4 regions of the Streptomyces sp. SudanB25_2051 genome follow, and region 1 is predicted to be linked to each of the others. Evidence: riboswitches for the same ligand, from Rfam matches in the RefSeq annotation. Region 1 holds a riboswitch; each other region holds the start of a gene.
What was found. Region 1 has a riboswitch for cyclic di-AMP ahead of ACSUPT_RS22725 (M23 family metallopeptidase). Riboswitches for the same ligand answer to the same signal wherever they lie in the genome.

Region 1 (5,099 bases):
ACCCCGGCGCCGCGCTGGTGCAGCCCGGACAGCAGGGCGATCCCGATGGCGCCGGACTGGGTGAACAGGCCGATGCGGCCGGTGGCGGGCAGCTGCGGGGCGAGGGAGGCGTTGAGCCGGATGCCGTCCGCGGTGTTGATCACGCCGAAGGCGTTGGGGCCGATGACCCGCATCCCGTACGAGCGGGCCTGCCGCACCAGGGCGCGCTGGCGCTCCCGCCCCGCGGGGCCGCTCTCGGCGTACCCGGCGGACAGGACGACGACGCCGCGCACGCCGTGCGCGCCGCAGTCGGCGACGGCGTCCGGGACGTGCTCGGCGCGTACGGCGATGACGGCCAGGTCGACGGGGTCGCCGCCGACGTCGCCCAGGGAGCGGTGGGCGGGGACGCCGTCGAGGGTGGCCGCCTCGTCCGGGAGGGCGCGGTTGACGGCGTGGAGGGGGCCGGTGAACCCGGAATCGGCGAGGTTGCGCAGGACGGTGCGGCCGACGCCGCCGGGCGCGCGGCCCGCGCCGACGACCGCGACGGAGCCGGGCGCGAGGAGCCGCTGCACCGACCGGGCCTCGGCGCGCTGCTCGCGGGCGCGCTGCACGGCCAGGGAGCGGTCGGTGGGCTCCAGGTCCAGGTGGAGGCGTACGGCGCCGTCCTCGAAGCTGCGCCTCTGGGTGTAGCCGGCGTCCGTGAACACCTTGATCATCTTGGTGTTGGCGGGCAGCACCTCCGCGGCGAACCGCCGGATGCCCCGCTCGCGGGCGACGGCGGCGATGTGCTCCAGGAGGGCGGAGGCGACGCCGCGCCCCTGGTGGGCGTCCTGCACGAGGAAGGCGACCTCGGCCTCGTCGGCGGGGGCGGTGGCGGGGCGGCCCAGGGCGTCGATGCGGTCGTAGCGGACCGTCGCGATGAACTCGTCGCCGATCGTCGCGGCCAGACCGACCCGGTCCACGTAGTCGTGGTGGGTGAAATGACGCACGTCCTTGGCGGAGAGCCGGGGATACGGGGCGAAGAACCTGTAGTACTTCGACTCGTCCGAGACCTGCTCGTAGAAGCTGACCAGGCGCTCGGCGTCGTCCGTGGTGATCGGCCTGATCCGCGCGGTGCCGCCGTCGCGGAGCACCACATCGGCTTCCCAGTGGTCGGGGTACGCGTGCGCCGAGTGCGCCGACTGGTCGGACGGGTTCAGCATGGGGCAAGGGTACGGCGCCGTTCCGGCACCGCGCCGGACATGAGACACTGGTCTAGACAACCGCTAGCACTTGAAGGGCAACACCATGGCTGAGCGCCGCGTCAACGTCGGTTGGGCCGAGGGCCTGCACGCCCGCCCCGCCTCCATCTTCGTCCGTGCCGCCACGGCCTCCGGCGTCCCGGTGACGATCGCCAAGTCCGGTGGCAACCCGGTCAACGCCGCGTCGATGCTCGCGGTGCTCGGCCTGGGCGCGCAGGGCGGCGAGGAGATCGTTCTCGCCTCGGACGCCGAGGGCGCGGACGTGGCGCTGGACCGCCTGGCGAAGCTGGTCGCCGAGGGTCTCGAGGAGCTCCCCGAGACCGTCTGACGGCCGCCGCCGGCACCGAGGAGCCGCACCGCCCGGACCACGGGGGTGCGGCTCTTTGCTTACGCGCCCGCGTTCGCGGGCTTCGGGCTTCGGGCTTCGGGCTTTCGCTGCACCGGGCTTTGCGGACACCAGGCTTTGCGGACACGGGGATTTTCGGACGCGCCTTACCGTCGGCGGGCTATTCCCGCCGGCGCCCCATTCCAGGCGGAGGCCCTTTCCGACTGGCACGCCTTCAGGGAGATACCGGTCGGCGCATTATCCGGGCAGCCCGCCTTCCGGGGAGCCGCCTTCCCGAACGCCGGCCTTACCCGGCTTTACGGGCAGCGGGAAAAGGCACCGACTATTCCGCTGCCCCTTGTATACGGCCCGCGTGTTAATTCCGCGCTCCCGCGCTGTGTACGGGATGTTGCGTACCCCTCACACGCTCCGCGCGGCGCAGCCGGTGCGCGCCGCGCCACCGTTCCACGTGGTGGGCCGTGAGCGTCCTGGCGCGCTCGGCGTCGCCCCGCGCCACGGCGTCGACGATGGCGCCGTGCTCGGCCCACACGTCCGCCGGGCGGGCCGGCTCCTCGACCGCGTACATCCAGGCGATCTTGTGGCGGAGCTGGCCGAGCAGCGCGGTCAGGCCGGGGCTCCCCGACGCCTGGGCGAGCGTCTCGTGGAACCAGTCGCCCAGTGAGCGCAGGTCCTCGCTCCGGCCGCGGCGGGCCCGCTCCTGGCCGAGGCGGACCAGGCCGCGCAGCACCTTCAGATGGGCCTCGGTGCGCCGCTGCGCCGCGCGGGCGGCGCCCAGCGGCTCCAGCAGCACGCGCATCTCCAGCAGGTCGGCGGCGTCCTGCTCGGTCGGCTCGGCGACGCACGCGCCGACATGGCGGCGGGAGACGACGAAGCCCTCGGACTCCAGGGTGCGCAGCGCCTCGCGGACCGGGACGCGCGAGACCCCGTAGCGGCGGGCGAGCTGCTCCTCGGTGAGGCGGCTGCCGCGCGCCAGCACCCCGGAGACGATATCCGCCCGGATCGCCGTGCACACCGAGTGCGCCGGAACGCGCATGACCGACCTCCGAATCGCTCCGCCCGCCGATTTCCACGCGGTTTTTCCGCGCGACACCCATCAGTTCGACGTTGTTCGGTGACTCTATGGCAACGCGGCAGATTTTGAGATACCGGGCGGGAATTCATGGTCGATTCTTGGCCGACGCGGGGAGCCGGAGAACACGCGGACGCGCGAAGGCCCCGGCTCTGGAAGCCGGGGCCTTCGCGGAAGCGGGGTGGGTCAGACGTTGACGCCGCGCGCCCGGAGGTAGGAGACCGGGTCGATGTCGGAGCCGTACTCGGCGGTGGTGCGGGCCTCGAAGTGGAGGTGGGGGCCCGTGGAGTTGCCGGTCGAGCCGGAGACGCCGATCTGCTCGCCGGGCATGACGGTCTGGCCGACCGAGACGCTGACGGAGGCGAGGTGGCCGTACTGCGTGTACGTGCCGTCGTGCATGCGGATCACGACGTTGTTGCCGTACGCGCCGCCCCAGCCGGCCTCGACGACCGTGCCGCGGCCGACGGAGACGACGGTGGAGCCGTACGGGGCGTGGAAGTCGACGCCCGAGTGGCTGCCGGAGGACCACAGCGCGCCGCCCGACTGGTAGCCGGTGGAGACGTACGAGCCGGCCACGGGCAGCTGGAAGGAGTTGAGGCGCTTGCGCTCGGCCTCGCGGGAGGCGCGCTCCTCGGCCGCGCGGGCGGCCTCCAGGCGGGCCTCGGCCTGGCGCTCGGCGGCCATCTCGGCCATGGCCTGGCGCTCGGCGACCTCGGCGGCCAGCTCCTGGGCGGCGGCCTGGTCCTCGACCTGGTCGGCCAGTTCGTAGCCGGCGATGGCCTGGTTGACGCCGGTGTCCTCCAGCGACGCGGCGCGCTCGGCGTCGGCGGCGAACGCCGGGGAGGTGAGGGTTCCGATGACTCCGGAGGTGGCCAGGGCGGCGGCGCCGGCGACGTGGGCGCTCCTGCGGCTCATACGGCTCGGGGCACGGTGCTTCCCGGTGGAACGGGTGAACGCCATGAAGTGGACGTGTCCTTTCCTTCCCTCTCGCCTACCGGGTTAGCTGACGGGTTCGGAGCAGGAAGGTCTCCTACGGACCCCTCCGCGTGGTGCGAAGGCGCCCGATTCACCCCAGGGGACGTGGTGGGTCCCCGGCTCCCCAGGCTCGCGCCTGACGGGGATTCGGCGATCGCTGCCCGATGCCGCGGGTGCGGCGAGTACAGCGGGCGGACAGCGACCAAGACGCTATGCCGCTGATCTTTCAATCACCAAACGGACACGGTTTTTTGTAGCGCACGCCACAGAACAGATCCCCCGCCTCTCCAGCAAATCGGACATAAGTCCGTGAGAAAGGGGAACCCCGCCCTCCGCGTGCGGAGGGCGGGGTTCCCCTTCGTACACCGTGTCAATCAGCCCGTGACGACGGTCACTTCGCCCAGGCCCAGCGCCTCGACGGGCGCCTTGATCTGGCCGGCGTCGCCGACGAGGACGGTGACCAGGCGGTCCGGCGGGAAGGCGTTGACGACGGCCGCCGTCGCCTCCACCGTGCCCGTCGCGTCCAGGCGCCGGTACAGCTGCGCCTGGAAGTCGTCCGGCAGGTGCTGCTCGACCTGGTCGGCGAGCGTGTCCGCGACGGACGCCGCCGTCTCGTACTTGAGGGGCGCCACGCCCACCAGGTTGTGCACGGCGGCGTCGCGCTCGGCGTCGGTGAGGCCCTCGGCCGCGAGGGTGCGCAGCACCTTCCACAGGTCGTCCAGCGCGGGACCGGTGTTGGGCGTGTCGACGGAGCCGCTGATGGCGAGCAGCGACGCGCCCGTGCCGTCCGGCATGGAGCGCAGGACCTGGCCGAAGGCGCGCACGCCGTACGTGTAGCCCTTCTCCTCGCGCAGGACGCGGTCCAGACGGGAGGTCAGCGTGCCGCCGAGGCAGTAGGTGCCGACGACCTGCGCGGGCCACACGCGCTCGTGCCGGTCCGGGCCGATGCGTCCGATGAGCAGCTGCGTCTGCACCGCGCCCGGCCGGTCCACGATGACCACGCGGCCCGTGTCGTCGGCGGTGATGGGCGACGCGGTGCCGGGGCGGGGGGCGTCGCCGGTCCACGCGCCGAGCGTGTCGCGGAGCAGTCCGTCCAGGTCGACACCGGTCAGGTCGCCGACCACGACGGCGGTCGCGGAGGCGGGGCGGACGTGGGCCTCGTAGAAGGCCCGTACGGCCGCGGCGTCGATCCGGGCGACGGTGTCCTCGGTGCCCTGGCGGGGGCGGGACATCCGGGAGGCCGCCGGGAACAGCTCCGCGTAGAGCTGCTTGGCGGCGCGCCGCGCCGGGTTGGCCGTCTCGTGCGGGATCTCGTCGAGGCGGTTGCGGACGAGGCGCTCGATCTCGTCGTCGGCGAACGCCGGTGCGCGCAGGGCGTCGGCGAGCAGGCCGAGGGCCTTGGGCAGCCGCGAGGCGGGCACTTCGAGGGAGACCCGCACGCCGGGGTGGTCCGCGTGCGCGTCCAGCGTGGCGCCGCACCGCTCCAGCT
Region 2 (5,099 bases), 860 kb from region 1:
CCGGGGACCCGCGCGGCCGCCGCCCCGCCGCTACAGGGGCAGCAGGTCGGGGCGCTTGGCGGAGATGCGGTCGCCGGAGCTCTCGCCCCGCAGCCGGCGGCCGATCCACGGCACGAGGTACTCGCGGGCCCATTGGATGTCGTCGCGCCGGACCTCCAGCGTGCCGCGCGGCGGGAGCGGCGGCCACGGCTGGTCGGGGTCGGCCGGGACCTCCAGGCCGAGGACCTGGGCGGCGCGCAGCGCGACCCGGGTGTGGCCCTCGGGCGACAGGTGGAGCCGGTCCTGGTCCCAGGCGCGGCGGTCCTGCACGGAGCGCAGCGACCACAGGTCGAGTACCGGGCAGCCGTACCGGTCGGCGATGGCGCGCACATGGCCGTTGTACGTGGCGACCTTGCCCCGCAGATGGCGCAGGACCGGCACGCCGCGGGTGTCGAAGCCGGTGGTCACCACGACGGTGCCGATGACGGACCTCAGGTCGGCGACCGCGCGTTCGAAGCGCTCGGCCACGTCGTCGGGGTCGCTGCCGGGTCGGATGATGTCGTTGCCGCCGGCGCAGAACGTCACCAGGTCCGGGGCGAGTTCCTTGGCGCGGGGCACCTGCTCGGCCACGATCTGGTCCAGGAGCCTGCCGCGTACGGCGAGGTTGGCGTACCGGAACTCGTGCTCCTCCGGAAGCCGGTCGGCCAGCAGGACGGCGAGCCGGTCGGCCCAGCCGACGAAGCGGCCGTCCGGGCCCGGGTCGCCGACGCCCTCGGTGAAGCTGTCGCCGATCGCCGTGTACGACCCGATCACGTCGTTCTCCCCCATCGTCGAATCGTCTGCCACGGCCGCACATCATTCACCCCGAGATGTGACCTACGCGACCGTAAGGAGGGGTTGACGGGGCGTGATCTCCGCCACCGCGCGACGGCCCGGCACCCTTTCGGGGGCCGGGCCGTGGCGTTTTGGTGCGTTATGCGTCAGATGCTGACGCCGTGGCCGCGGAGGTAGGCCAGCGGGTCGATGTCCGAGCCGTAGCCGGGGGCGGTGCGGATCTCGAAGTGCAGGTGCGGACCGGAGGAGTTGCCGGTGGAGCCGGACAGGCCGATCTGCTGGCCGCCGCCGACCGACTGGCCGGCGGAGACGGAGAGGGAGGAGAGGTGGGCGTACTGCGAGTAGTTGCCGTCGGCGTGCTTGATGACGACCTCGTTGCCGTACGCGCCGCTCCAGCCGGCGGAGACGACGGTGCCCGGGCCGACGGCCTTGATGCTGGTGCCGGAGGCGGCGGCGAAGTCGACACCGGTGTGGTAGCCGGACGACCACATGGAGCCGGAGGCCCGGTACGGCGTGGTGACACTGGCGGAGACCGGGGCGGTGAAGCCGGAGCCGCTCTGGGCGGGGGCCTGCTCGCGCACGGGGGCCGGGGTCTCGGCGGCCGGCTTCGCCTCGGCGGGGGCCTCGGTCTTGGCGGCGGAACGGGAGGCGCGCTCGCCTCGCGTGTCGTCGGCCTTCGCGGGGCTCTTGGCGGTGTTCTTGGCGCCGAGGGTGAGCTTCATGCCCGGGTGGATGAGGCCCGGGTCGCTGCCGATGACCTCGCGGTTGTCGGCGTACAGCTTCTTCCAGCCGCCCTTGACGTTCTTGTTGTGGGCGATCTTGGCCAGGTAGTCGCCGGCGACGACGGTGTAGACGCGCGGGGCGGCCTTGCCCGCCTCGGCGACGGTCGCGACGGCCGCCGTCTGCGCGGGGGCGGCGGCCGGGGCCGCGGCGGGGGCGGCGGCGTGCGCGCCGGTCGCACCGAGGAGCGGGAGGGCGATGGCGGCGCCACCCGTACCGGCGGCGACGAAACCGCGGGTGAGGGCATGGGACTTGGTACGGCGGTGCTTACCCTTGGCGGGCATGGCGAATTCCTCTCCGGCGCCTGCGAGGTGAGCTGTCGGGTTCGGACTGGAGCTGTCCGGCCGCGCGTCGAGCGCGACTTCACCCCGAGCCGTACGGGAATTCCCGCACGGCGGACTACCTGGTTCCCCCGCTCCTGCCACACGTTGGATGGGTGCGAATTTCCGGGGCGGCGGCAGGATTCGGCGATCCGCCCGGCTGGAACGGGACGGTAAACGAGTGAGGACGACGGGAACAAGCGGATGGTTGCGCGGGCGCATTCACTCCGCGGAATTCACCGGGGAATTGCGGTCACCCTCCGTGGATTACGGATCATGAATTCCCGTGCGGCGCAGGGCTTTTGCGCGGCGCCGTCGGCCACGGTCCGTCACCTTTATGACGCTGCTCACGCGGCGGCGGCCATCTCCCTTGTTTCCAGGGCGCGTTATGACGTAGCAGAGCAATACGGACAGAAGCGACAGAAGCATCTTTAAGTGATCAGCGGCCCAACTCCTCGTCAAGTGGGAGGTAATCGCATCGTGGGTCCTGATGGGGCGCGAGGCGCGGGCGGGCCGGGGCACGGCAGCGGGCCGCCGGAGGGGCGCCCCCGGGGGCCCTGCGCCGGGCGGTGCGGAGGGGCGCACGGGAGCCGGGAGAAGGAGCGGCGTCGCCGGGGTCGGAGAAGGGGCGGTGTCGCCGGGGTGGGAGAAGGGGTGACACGGACGCCGGGAGGAGGGATGGCGCGGGGGCCCAGGGAAGGGGTGACACGGGGGCCCAGGGAAGGGGCGGCGCGGGGGCCCCGAGAAGGGGCGGGGCGACGGAGTGGGGGCGGGCGTCGGGCCACGCCGACCGGGGAAGCGATGTCGTATCGTCGGACCGCCAACCTGTCGGCGGACGTCGCCGACACCGGACACGGAGGAGCCCCCGTGACGCAGCTGCCGCCCTTCCCGTCGACCGCCGAACCGGAGCTGACCGGCGTCCGCAATTTCCGCGACGTGGGCGGGCTGCCGACCGTGGACGGGCGCCGGGTGCGGCCGGGGGTGCTGTTCCGCAGCGGTCACCTGGCGCACGCGACGGAGGAGGACGCGGCGTTCCTCGCGTCCCTCGGGCTGCACACCGTCTTCGACTTCCGCAACGCCGCCGACCAGGCCCTGGAGGGCCCGGACGTGGAGCTCCCGGGCGTCCGGAACGTCAACATCCCGCTGACCGACCCGGCCGACGGCGCCGAGTTCTGGACGATGGTCCGCGACGGCGACCTGGACCAGCTGCGGGAGCTGCTCGGCGACGGCAAGGCGGCGGCCCGCATGCGCGCCGCGTACCGGTCGATCATCGCGGAGCGCACCGCCGAGCACAGCCGGGTCCTGCACGCGCTCGCCGCCGAGAGCGTGCCCGCACTGATGCACTGCGCGGCGGGCAAGGACCGCGCCGGCCTGTCCATAGCGGTGGTCCTGCTCGCGGTCGGCGTGGAGCGCGAGGCGATCGAGGCGGACTACCTGAAGTCGAACGACCCGCACCGCCGGTACAAGGTCCGCCGCGGCGACTCGTCGCCCGCCGGCATGTCCTCCGAGGTCATGGAGCTGCTCAGCCCCCTGTTCGACGCGCGCGCGGAGTACCTGGACACGGCGTACGCGACGATCGAGGAGCGCTGGGGGTCGACCGAGCGGTACCTCGCCGACGGGCTGGGGCTGACCGACGAGACCCGCGAACGGCTGCGCGCCCGTCTCCTCGACGGCTGAGACGGCGGCACGGCCTGAGCCTGCACGGCCTGAGCCGGGCGCGGACGGCCGAGACGCCCGGGGGCGGGCTGAGCCGGGCTACTGGTTCTGCCCGCCCAGCATGAACAGCAGGTACAGGAAGGCCGCGAAGAGATGGCCCGCGACCAGGTAGGCGAACAGCCGTATGACGAGGTTGCGGTTGATCCACCGCTCCTGGGTGCTCGGGATGGGCTTCGGGTTCTCCGGCTCGGGCATGGCGTACCTCTCGGTTCTGCTCAGTGGTGCGCGGCGGGGCCGTCGCCGAGGCACAGGTCGGCGGCGGGGCTCTGCATGAGGGTGTGGACGAAGAGCAGCTCGGCGCCGCTCCGGGTGGCCGCGGCGATGCGGTGCGGGGTGAGCGAGTCGAAGTGGGCGCTGTCGCCCGGATCGAGGACGTGCACGGCGTCGCCGAGCGCCAGCCGCACGCGCCCGGCGAGCACGTAGAGCCACTCCTCGCCCGCGTGGACGCGCACCGCGTCACGCAGCCCCGTGTACGGGACCTCGACGCGCAGCGCCTGCATGGCCCGGCCCGCCGCGCCCGCCTGGTGGTACGTCCAGCCGCCGGCCTCGACCGGTTCGGCGCGGCCCGCCCGGACGACCGGGTCCGTGGCCGGGGCCACCTCGCCCAGCAGCTCCGAGACGGTCGTACCGTAGGTGCGGGCGAGCCCGAGCAGCATCGGCAGCGACGGCTGGCGGCGGCCGGTCTCCAGGCGGGACAGATGGGCCGGGGAGAGTCCGGCGCGCCGGGCGGCCGCCTCCAGGGTCAGGCCCCGGCGGCGGCGCAGGGCGCGCAGCTGGGGCGCGACGTCCGGCAGGCTCTCGGCCGGCTCTCCTTCGACGGTCGTCATACGACCATTGCGCCAGGAATTTTCCCGTGGGGCAATTTTCTTGCCCCACGGGCAAAAGTCAGCGGTTGGCGACCGCCTGCTTGACCAGGGTGCGCCCGAAGTCCCAGATCAGTCCACCGCCGCTGTGCGCCTCGTCCATCACATCGGTGAACGCGGTGACGAAGCGGTCGACGTCCGCCTCGCCGATGATCAGCGGCGGGATGAGCTTGATCACTTCCAGGCGGTCTCCGGAGACCTGGGTGAGGATGCGGTGCCGCTGGAGCAGCGGGACCACCACCATCTGCGCGAACAGTCCCCTGCGGGCCGTCTGGAGCATCGTCCAGCGCCCGCGCAGCGCCAGCGAGGCGGGCCTGCCGAACTCGATGCCGATCATCAGCCCGCGTCCGCGGACCTCGCGGAGCATCTCGTACCGGTCCGTGAGCGCGGCGAGCCGGGACTTCAGCAGGGCGCCGGTGCGGCGGGCGTTGCCGACGACGTCCTCGTCCTCCAGGACCGCGAGGACGGCGAGGCCCGCGGCCATGGCCTGGGCGTTGGCGCCGAAGCTCGCGGAGTGGACCACGACGCGGTCCATGGAGGAGTAGACCTTCTTGAAGATCCAGTCCTTGCCGAGCGTGGCGCTGACCGGCACGTACCCCCCGGACAG
Region 3 (5,099 bases), 2.5 Mb from region 1:
CTGGAGTGGAGCCGCCTTGAGCTGATGCGGATGGATGCGAGTGGCGACCGGCGTTTGAGGGACGCGGTGGACTTCTGCCACGACAAGCGCGTCACCCCGTACCTGGCCGTCGGTCCAGAGCTGTGGGAAGAGTGGCGCAGGGCTGGACGCTCAACCGGGAACCAGCCCGGCCACCAGTTGGTCCGCGCTGCCTTGGACCTGGCGCGGTGCTGGCTCACCGAACCTCAGCCGCGTGATCTGGTCCGAGCCGTGTACGAGATGTACGCCCCCGAGCACGCCGAGGCGTTCGACGCGGCCCTCGCCTGGGCGGTGCGTCCCCGCCATGGCGTGGCCGGCCTGCTGGTCGAGACACCTGGCACGGGCGAGCTGGCCGGCTACGGCTACCTGGTCGCTGAGGCGATGGCCACCGAGGAGCTGCCCCCGGTCCCGTACGAGACATGGGATCTGGCCCTTGCCCAGGGTGAGCCGCGCGTCACCACACTGGCCACCAGGTATTTCCGACACCACGCCAAAGCAGGCGACTCCGAGGCCATGTACCGCCTGGCCCGCCTCACCGACGACGAGGAGTGGCTTCGCAAGGCCGCCGACGCGGGCCACACGGCCGCCGCCGCCGACCTTGGCGGCGCCCTGGCCGACCGGGGCGATACGCGGGAGGCGATCCGGTACCTGGAGAAGGCCGCCGAGGCGGGCGACGCACGCGCCATGACCCGGCTGGGCAGGCTCCTGCAGATCCAGGCGACGACGTGGCTGGCCAGGGCGGCCGCCGCGGACGACTCGGAGGCGTACCTGTACACGCAGGCGTTCACGGTGGCCAATCCGCAGGCCGGTTTCCTGCTGGCCCGCCTCCTGGAAGAGGAGGGCAGGGAGAAGGAGGCCGCGTTCTGGATGCGCTGGGCCGCCCACGCCGGGCATCCGGGTGCCGTGGAGGCGGTCGGCGGCGGGGCGGATACCGTCGAGGGGTGAACGCCGTGAACGACCCCGCCACGCCCCCCGAGCTCTTCACCTGGGAGTTCGCCACCGACCCGTACCCGGCGTACGCCTGGCTGCGGGAGCACGCGCCGGTGCACCGCACCCGGCTGCCCAGCGGGGTCGAGGCGTGGCTGGTCACCCGGTACGCCGACGCGAAGCAGGCGCTCGCGGACCAGCGGCTCAGCAAGAACCCCGCGCACCACGACGAGCCCGCCCACGCCAAGGGCAAGACGGGCATTCCGGGGGAGCGCAAGGCGGAGTTGATGACGCACCTGCTGAACATCGACCCGCCGGACCACACCCGGCTGCGGCGGCTGGTGTCGAAGGCGTTCACCCCCCGCCGGGTCGCGGAGTTCGCGCCGCGCGTGCAGGAGCTGACGGACCGTTTGATCGACGGTTTCGCTACAAAAGGCGAGGCCGACCTGATCCATGAATTCGCCTTTCCTCTCCCCATTTACGCGATTTGCGACATGCTCGGGGTGCCCGCCGAGGACCAGGACGACTTCCGGGACTGGGCGGGTCAGATGATCCGGCACGGCGGCGGCCCGCGCGGCGGTGTCGCCCGGGCCGTGAAGCGGATGCGGGCGTATCTGGTGGACCTGATCCACCGCAAGCGCGGGGACCTCGGCGACGACCTGATCTCCGGGCTGATCCGCGCCTCCGACCACGGCGAGCACCTCACCGAGAACGAGGCCGCCGCGATGGCGTTCATCCTGCTCTTCGCGGGCTTCGAGACGACCGTGAACCTCATCGGCAACGGCACGTACGCGCTTCTGCGCAACCCCGCCGAGCGGGCCCGGCTCCAGGCGTCGCTGGCCGCGGGCGAGACGGACCTGCTGGCCACCGGGGTGGAGGAACTCCTGCGCTACGACGGGCCGGTCGAGCTGGCGACCTGGCGTTTCGCGACCGAGCCGCTCAGCGTCGGAGGGCAGCGGATCGAGGCGGGCGACCCCGTCCTCGTCGTCCTCGCGGCGGCGGACCGGGACCCGGAGCGGTTCGACGACCCGGACACCCTGGACCTCGCCCGGCGCGACAACCAGCACCTCGGGTACGGGCACGGCATCCACTACTGCCTCGGCGCGCCCCTCGCGCGGCTGGAGGGGCAGACCGCGCTGGCCACCCTCCTGACCCGCCTGCCCGACCTGCGCCTCGCCGTCGAACCGGACGAACTGCGGTGGCGCGGCGGGCTCATCATGCGCGGGCTGCGCACCCTTCCGGTGGCCTTTACACCGGAAAAAGCTGACGCTACGTCAAGTCTGTGATGTTCGCGTAATCTCCGCTGCACCGACTTGTGACTGGCGTTCGAATGCCGCTACGTTCACCGTCACCTCAGCAGTCACGCGAAAGGTCCAACGCATGCGCTCCGGGAACGGACGACACCGTCGACCCCGTCAAGCTCCCGCCCTCGTCGTCGCCGCGGGGGTGACCGGATCAGCGATCGCCCTGCCGCTGCTCGGCGCGGGCACCGCGTCCGCCGCCGACGCCGCCACCTGGGACCGCGTCGCCGAATGCGAGACCGGTGGCATGTGGAGTGCCGACCTCGGCAACGGCTACTACGGCGGCCTCCAGCTGTCGCAGGAGACCTGGCAGGCGTACGGAGGCACGGCGTACGCGCCGCGCGCCGACCTCGCCAGCCGCTCCGAGCAGATAGCCGTCGCGGAGAAGGTCTACGCCGCCCAGGGCTCCGCCGCCTGGGAGACCTGCGCGCCCATCGCGAACCTCGGCGGCGCCGGCGAGGAATCCGCCCCGGCGGAGACCGCCCCCGACGCCACGCCCGACGCCACCGCGGACACCGGCACCGGCGGCGAAGCCGCCAAGCCGGCCCCGGACGAGCAGCCCACCACGCCGGACGACGCCCCGGCCGGCACCGAGGGCTCAACGGGCTCCGGCGCGGCGGGCCTGCCCGGCGAGCCCACCGCGCCCGCCACCCCGGACGCGACGGCCTCCCCGACCGCGCCCGCGGCCCCCTCCACCGACCCCACCGCCCCCGGCGACGCCTCCGCGGCCGAGGACGGCACGGGCACCCCCGCGACCGGCACCGGCAAGCACCGCGGCGAACCCGCCAAGGAGGAAGCCGGGGCCGTCCCGACGCTTCCGGGCGGAACCGACGAGACCACCGGAACGGGCAATCCGGCCGAGAGCCGCGAATCCGGCAGGCACGCCTCGCGCGGTGACGGAACGGCACGTACGGGCGACGGGCTCGCCCCGGACGGTACGTACACCGTCCAGCCCGGCGACAACCTCTGGACCATCGCGGACAGCCACGAGCTGCCCGGCGGCTGGACGGCGCTCTACGACGCGAACCGCGAGACCGTGGGTACCGACCCCGACCTCATCCTCCCTGGCCAGAGCCTCGACCTGGGCGCGAACGAGGGGTAGTTACGGGCAGGAATGTCCGTTTCTTCGAAGTGAGACAAGAGTCTCTTTGCCTCAACTCGCGCCCCTGCGCCGCCCGGTCCGTCCGTTTCCGCCCCTACCTGCGCAAACGCCCTTATGGGGCAGGCGCGTAGGGGCGGATTGACCGGGATGTCCGTCTTTGATCTCCGCATGGGTCTGTGCTTACCGTCGATACCGCTCGCCACCGCGGGCCCCGTCCGACCGGTAACGCCGAATCCTGCCGCCGGACGACGGGAACAGTCGACGCATCACGCGCCGTAGGCAGGAGCGGGGGACCCAAGGTAAGCGCCGGGCCCTGCCGTCGAGAGACGGCCGGACCGGCTAGGGGTGAAGCCGCGCGCCACCAGCGCGCGGCCGGGCACTCACCAGGCCCGAACCCGACAGCTCACCTCGCAGGCGTCGGTGAGGAGATTCGCCATGCTGAATTCCGGCAAGGGAAAGCACCGTCGCCCGTCCAAGGCCGTCCGTCTCGCCGCGTTCGCCGGCATCACCGGTGTGGCCGTCGCCGCCCCGCTGATGGGCGCCACGTCCGCCAGTGCCGCGACCGCCGCCGAGTGGGACCGCGTCGCGCAGTGCGAGTCCGGCGGCAACTGGTCCATCAACACCGGCAACGGCTACTACGGCGGCCTGCAGTTCTCGGCCTCCACCTGGGCCGCGTACGGCGGCACGCAGTACGCCCCCACCGCCGACAAGGCCAGCAAGTCCCAGCAGATAGCCATCGCCGAGAAGGTCCTCGCGGGCCAGGGCAAGGGCGCCTGGCCGTCCTGCGGCGTCGGCCTGTCCAGCACCCCGTACGGCGGCGCCCCCGAGCGCACCGCCGAGCAGCCCACCACGCGCAGCGAGCAGCGCACCGCGCCGAAGGCCGAGACGGCGCAGCCGAAGGCCGCCGCGCCGAAGGCCGAGTCGAAGACCGTCACCACCCCGACCGGCGAGAAGGTCGAGAAGGGCGACGGCGAGTACAAGGTCAAGGCCGGCGACACGCTCAGCACCATCGCCGCCGCGAAGGACGTCAAGGGCGGCTGGAAGAAGCTGTTCGACCTGAACAAGGACATCGTCGCCGACGCCGACCTCATCTACCCGGGCCAGCAGCTCCACCTGAGCTGACCCGCCCACCGGGCCGGCGCCCCTGAGCCGGCCCGCCCCCGGCCCGCCCCCCGGGGCCGCCCGCCCTCCGGGGCCGGGCCGCCCGCGCGGGCCGTCCCCCGAGCCGCCCCGGCCCGCCGCGCATCCCCCCGTGCGCGGCGGTCCGGGGCATCGGCCTTCCCGGTACCGCCGCCGAGGTCCTGCGGCCCGGCGCGGGCGGGCTCCCGAGGGGTCGCAGCGCCCCTCCCAAACAGGGGCAAACAACCCCATGGCGGATGAGTGGACGGGTGCTCAGTTCGGTTACCGTCCGGTAGAGATGATGGCCATTCATCCCGGTATGGGTCGCCTTGTACGGTTTTTCGTCCCAGCGGGCGGGCGGTAGCGGGCAGCGGCCCCCCAGCCGGTTAGGCTCTTGCCGCAAGGGTGAAGACCCTGCACTCCACGCGTCACATCCCAGAAGGAGATGCTCGTGCCGTCCATCGACGTCGTCGTAGCCCGGGAAATCCTGGACTCCCGAGGCAACCCCACGGTCGAGGTCGAGGTCGGCCTCGACGACGGCAGCACCGGCCGTGCTGCCGTCCCGTCCGGTGCCTCCACCGGAGCGTTCGAGGCCCTCGAGCTCCGCGACGGTGACAAGGACCGCTACCTCG
Region 4 (5,099 bases), 4.7 Mb from region 1:
GACACGGAGGAGCACGTCGAGCGGTTCCTCGACGCGACCGACCCGGAGCTGGTCTCCCTGTGCCTGGACACGGGGCACTACGCCTACTGCGGCGGCGACAGCGTGAAGCTGATCGAGACGTACGGGGAGCGGATCGGCTATCTGCACCTCAAGCAGGTCGACCCGGCCGTCCTGGCGGAGGTCGTGGCGGAAGGCGTGCCGTTCGGTCCCGCCGTGCGGCGCGGGGTGATGTGCGAGCCGCCGCACGGGGTGCCCGCGCTGGAACCGGTGCTGGCGGCGGCGCAGGGCCTCGGCGTGGACCTGTTCGCCATCGTCGAGCAGGACATGTATCCCTGCCCGCCCGAGCGGCCGCTGCCGATCGCGGCGCGCACCCGCGGGTTCCTCCGCTCGTGCGGCGCCTGAACCGGAAGGAGAACGGGACCATGACACGAGGCGGGACGCTCGGCGTGGCCGTCGTCGGGGCGGGGCGGATGGGCGCCGACCATGTGCGCCGCATCGACCGGGTGATCAGCGGGGCGCGGGTGGCCGCCGTCGCGGACGTGGACGGCGAGCGGGCCAAGGCGGTCGCGGACGCGGTCGAGGGCTGTACGGCGTACACGGACCCGGCCGCCGCGATCGGCGCGCCCGGCGTGGACGCCGTGCTGGTCGCCTCTCCGGGCGCGGCGCACGAGGCGGCGCTGATCGAGGCGCTGGGGCGGGGCCTGCCGGTGCTGTGCGAGAAGCCGCTCACCCCGGACGCCGCGTCCGCGCTGCGCGTGATGCGGGCGGAGGAGCGCCTGGGGAGGCGGCTGGTGCAGGTGGGGTTCATGCGCCGGTACGACACGGAGTACACGCGGCTGAAGGCGCTGCTGGACGGCGGCGGTCTCGGGCGGCCGCTGATGCTGCACCAGCGGCACCGCAACGCCGCGTCGCCGCCCTGGTTCACCGGGGAGATGCTGCTGGCGGACTCGGTGGTCCACGAGATGGACGCCACGCGATGGCTGCTGGGCCAGGAGATCACCGCGGTGACGGTGATGCGGCCGAGGCCGTCGGGGAACGCCCCGGAAGGCGTGGACGACCCGCAGTTCGTGGTGTTCGAGACGGACGGCGGGGCGCTCGCGGATGTGGAGATCTACGTCAACTGCCGCTTCGGGTACCAGGTGCAGGCCGAGGCGGTGTGCGAGAACGGCACCGCGCGGATCGGCGAGGCGCACGGGATGCTGGTCAACACGGGCGGCCGGTGGGGCGGCCCGATCGCGCCCGGCTTCGAGGAGCGGTTCGAGGACGCGTACGACCGGCAGGTGCGGGCCTGGGTGGACGCGGCGCTGCGCGGTGAGGTGACCGGGCCCGGCTGCTGGGACGGGTACGCGGCGGCGGCCGTCTGCGAGGCGGGCCTGCGCTCGCGCGCGGAGGGGCGGCGCGTGGAGGTGGAGCTGGTGGAGCGCCCGGCGCTCTACGGCTGAGGGGCGCGGCACCGCTGCGGGCGCCCGGCGGAGCCGGTGCCACGGCAGGGGCGCGCCGGCCGGCGGGGCCGTGCCGGTCCCCGGTGGTACGGCCCCGCTCCCCCGGCGGGGCCGTATCGCCGGGGAGGCCGCGGCGCCCGCGGGGCACCCGGCGGGCCGGTCGGTCGGCGCGTCGGGTGCCCCGCGGGCGGTCGGGGTCAGTACGGGCCGTTGACGTTGTCGATGGAGCCGTACCGGTCGGCGGCGTAGTTGCACGCGGCCGTGATGTTGGCGACCGGGTCGTACGGGTCGAACGGCGTACCGGGCACGTGGTAGGCGCGGAACGTGGGGTCGATCACCTGGAGGAGGCCCTTGGAGGGCGTACCGGCGGCGGCGTTCGAGTCCCAGTTGTTGATCGCGAGCGGATTTCCGGAGGACTCGCGCATGATGTTGCGGTGAATTCCCTCGTAAGTGCCGGGAATTCCGCGCTGGGCCATGATGTCCAGCGATTCCTTGATCCAGCCGTCGAGGTTGTCGGCATAGGACTTCACGGCGGTCTGGACGACGGCGGTGCGGGCGGCGGAACGGTCGGCGCGGACGGCCGTGGAACGCTCGGCGGCGGCCTTCGCCGCGGCCGGGGCCTTGGCGCCGACGGTGAGCTTCAGACCCGGACGGATGAGTGACGGGTTGTCACCGATGGCGTTCTTGTTGTCCGCGTAGAGCTTCTTCCAGCCGCCGCTCAGGGAGTGCTCGGCGGCGATGCCGGAAAGGGTGTCGCCGGCGACCACGGTGTGCGTGACGGTCTTGGCGGCCTTGACGGCGGCGGGCGCCGCGGCGGGCGCCTGGGCGGCGACGGAGATCGCGGCGGGGGCCGCGCTCGGGGCGGCGGAGGCGGTGGCCGCGCCGGTCAGGGGCAGGGCGAGGGCGGCTCCGCCGGTGCTCGCGACGACGAGTCCACGGCTGAGGCGGCTGCTCTTGGGGCGACGGTGCTTACCCTGTGCGGGCATGGGGCGTTTCCTCTCCGACGCCTGCGAGGTGAGCTGTCGGGTTCGGGCTGGAGATGCCCGGCCGCGGTCGCCCGCGACTTCACCCCAAGCCGTTCCGGATGACCGGAACGGCGGCTTACCTGGTTCCCCCGCTCCTGCCGAGCGTGAATGTGTGAGTGCTGGAGCCCGGAAGGCGGCAGGATTCGGCGTTCCCTCCGGAATGACGGTGACCGTAAACGACATCCGCGGGGCGGAACAAGGCCGGGAATTTCCCGCGAAGATCCATTTCCGGGGCCGGTGGCGGCGAAATTCCGTACCACCGCGCGGCGTACGCGCGATTTCCCCTCCGGACCGCCGTGACCGACATCACGGATTACGGGCGGCGGTGGCGTTGCCCTCACCACACCGCAAAATTGCGCCAATTGACCACCAGTCGGCAAATCTCACAAACACCCCAAATCAGACATAGGTCCGGAGTCGCCTCCGTTCGGGTGGACCCGGCGCCCGGACGGGCGCGCGACCCGCCGGCAGCGGTTGCGGTTCCCGCCCCGGCCGCGAGGGTGAGGATGTCGCAAACTGACCAAACAGGGGCGAAATCGTGCATAAAACACCACTGAGGATGTCACCGCGCCGGACCCTCCTCGCCGCAGCCGCGCTGCTGGGGCTGACCGCCACCGCCGCCGCGGTCCCGGCGTCCGTCGCACAGGCGGAACCCGCCGTCTCGGCGCCCGGCGCCGTCATCGCCGACTGGGCCCGGCTCACGGGCGAGGTCGTCGACCCGGAAGGCAAGTCGAACTCGTCGGAGACGTCCGTCTGGCACGCCGTCGTCTCGGCGGGCATGTACAACGCGGTCGTCGGCATCGAGGGCCGCTACGAGCCGTACCGCTGGAGCGAGCGGGGGCCCGGTTCGGCGTCCTCCGTGGCCGCCGCCGCGACCGCCGCCCACGACGTGCTGCTCCACTACTTCCCCCAGGCCGAGCCGAAGCTGGAGAGCGCCTACGCCGCCTCGCTCGCCGAGGTGCCGGACGGGCCCGCCGAGAAGGCCGGCGTGGAGTTCGGCCGCCGCGCGGCGGCCCACATGGTCGCGCTGCGCAAGGACGACGGCTTCGGCGCCCAGGTCCCCTTCACCACCTCGCCGGCCCTCGGGGTGTGGCGGCCCACGCCGCCCGCGCAGCAGCCGTTCACCAGTTCGTGGCTGGGGCGTCTGCGCCCGATGCTCATCGAGCGGCCCGACCACTTCCGGCCCGCGGCGCCTCCCGCGCTGACGTCCGCCCGCTATGCCGCCGACCTGATCGAGGTGAAGGCGGTGGGCGCGAAGACGAGCACCGTGCGCACCGCGGAGCAGACGGAGACGGCGCGCTTCTTCACCACCGTGGACCTGCAGGGCGCCCTGGCCGACCGTGCCGAGCGGCACGGCCTCGACCTGGTCGACACGGCCCGCCTCTTCGCCGCCGTCAACACCGTCCAGGTGGACGCCGCCATCGCCGCGTGGGACGCCAAGCTGCACTACGGCTCCTGGCGCCCCGTCACCGCGATCCGCGAGGCGGAGAACGACGGCAACCCGCTGACGGAGGCCGACCCCGCGTGGGAGCCCTTCCTCGTCACCCCCTCGCACCCCGACTACCTCAGCGGGCACACCACGACCGCGGGCGCCCTGGTGCGGACGCTGACGACCCTGTCGGACCGCCCCGACCTGGACCTGCGCGTCACGTCGGTCATGATGAAGAAGACCCGCCACTACCACGTTCCCGACCACTACACGAGTGACGTCGAGGGCGCCCGCATGTGGGGCGGCATCCACACCCGTACGGCGAACGAGGTCGGCACCGCGACGGGCCAGCGCATCGCCGCCTGGGCCCTCGCCCGCCACTTCCGCCCGCTGACCGCCTGAGCGGCGCCGCGCCGCGAGGACGGCCCCGCCCGGGGACGGCCGTGACGGCCGCGCCCGGAACGGCCCGGTGAGCCCGGAACGGCCCAGTGAGACGACGGGGCGGTCCGCCTGATCCGGCGGACCGCCCCGCTCACCGCGCCCCGGCGTCAGAGGACGGCGTCGAAGCCGTCCCAGTACGAGGCGACCCGCACACGCGCCCGGAAAGGCGCCGACGCGTCGCCGGTGCCCGTGTACTGCCAGACGACACCGGCCGTGTCACGCGCCAGCAGCTCCGGGTTGCCGTCCGCGGTGACATCGCCGTACGCGATCAGCGTGTCGTAGATGTTCCAGCCCGTGCCGATCTGCGCACGCGCGTGGAGGGGGGCCGCCGCGTCGCCGGTGCCGCGGTACAGCCACAGGCCGCCGGCGGCGTCACGGGCGATCAGATCGGCCTTCCGGTCGCCGGTGATGTCGAGACCGCCGGTCAGCGAGGTGTAGACGCCCCAGCCGGTGCCGGCCTGGCGCCGCGCCTCGAAGGGCCGCGCCGGGTCGCCCGTGCCCAGGTACAGCCACAGCACGCCCGAACCGTCCACGGCGATCAGGTCGTGGCGGCCGTCTCCGGTCAGGTCTCCGGCGCCCCGGATCGAGCGGTACACACCCCAGCCGGAGCCGACCCGCGCCGGCGCCTCGAACGCGGTCCGCCCGCCGCCCGCGAGCCGGTGGTACCAGAGCACCCCGGACGCGTCCCTGGTCACCACGTCACCGCCGCGGCCCCGCACGTCGATCGGCGCGAGCTTGGTGAGGCGGTCGTACGCCCCCCAG

Region 2: linked by a shared signal. The riboswitch ahead of ACSUPT_RS26120 (M23 family metallopeptidase) and the one ahead of ACSUPT_RS22725 (M23 family metallopeptidase) in region 1 are both predicted to bind cyclic di-AMP.
Region 3: linked by a shared signal. The riboswitch ahead of ACSUPT_RS11225 (transglycosylase family protein) and the one ahead of ACSUPT_RS22725 (M23 family metallopeptidase) in region 1 are both predicted to bind cyclic di-AMP.
Region 4: linked by a shared signal. The riboswitch ahead of ACSUPT_RS01825 (transglycosylase SLT domain-containing protein) and the one ahead of ACSUPT_RS22725 (M23 family metallopeptidase) in region 1 are both predicted to bind cyclic di-AMP.

The regions. Positions count from the first base shown of each region.
Region 1 covers NZ_OZ186787.1:5,065,289-5,070,387, reverse strand. The annotation lists gene ACSUPT_RS22740 (bifunctional acetate--CoA ligase family protein/GNAT family N-acetyltransferase) at 1-1,181, opposite strand, end outside; gene ACSUPT_RS22735 (HPr family phosphocarrier protein) at 1,267-1,548, shown strand; gene ACSUPT_RS22730 (GntR family transcriptional regulator) at 1,922-2,599, opposite strand; gene ACSUPT_RS22725 (M23 family metallopeptidase) at 2,822-3,595, opposite strand; cyclic di-AMP (ydaO/yuaA leader) riboswitch at 3,609-3,773, opposite strand; gene ACSUPT_RS22720 (M16 family metallopeptidase) at 3,985-5,099, opposite strand, start outside.
Region 2 covers NZ_OZ186787.1:5,930,078-5,935,176, reverse strand. The annotation lists gene ACSUPT_RS26125 (SGNH/GDSL hydrolase family protein) at 31-807, opposite strand; gene ACSUPT_RS26120 (M23 family metallopeptidase) at 960-1,877, opposite strand; cyclic di-AMP (ydaO/yuaA leader) riboswitch at 1,880-2,042, opposite strand; gene ACSUPT_RS26115 (tyrosine-protein phosphatase) at 2,781-3,590, shown strand; gene ACSUPT_RS26110 (DUF6126 family protein) at 3,669-3,848, opposite strand; gene ACSUPT_RS26105 (XRE family transcriptional regulator) at 3,845-4,456, opposite strand; gene ACSUPT_RS26100 (aspartate aminotransferase family protein) at 4,515-5,099, opposite strand, start outside.
Region 3 covers NZ_OZ186787.1:2,542,789-2,547,887, reverse strand. The annotation lists gene ACSUPT_RS11240 (tetratricopeptide repeat protein) at 1-963, shown strand, start outside; gene ACSUPT_RS11235 (cytochrome P450 family protein) at 960-2,231, shown strand; gene ACSUPT_RS11230 (transglycosylase family protein) at 2,326-3,348, shown strand; cyclic di-AMP (ydaO/yuaA leader) riboswitch at 3,610-3,780, shown strand; gene ACSUPT_RS11225 (transglycosylase family protein) at 3,784-4,470, shown strand; gene eno (phosphopyruvate hydratase) at 4,919-5,099, shown strand, end outside.
Region 4 covers NZ_OZ186787.1:410,656-415,754, forward strand. The annotation lists gene ACSUPT_RS01815 (sugar phosphate isomerase/epimerase family protein) at 1-402, shown strand, start outside; gene ACSUPT_RS01820 (Gfo/Idh/MocA family protein) at 423-1,442, shown strand; gene ACSUPT_RS01825 (transglycosylase SLT domain-containing protein) at 1,640-2,428, opposite strand; cyclic di-AMP (ydaO/yuaA leader) riboswitch at 2,432-2,592, opposite strand; gene ACSUPT_RS01830 (vanadium-dependent haloperoxidase) at 3,027-4,298, shown strand; gene ACSUPT_RS01835 (FG-GAP repeat domain-containing protein) at 4,445-5,099, opposite strand, start outside.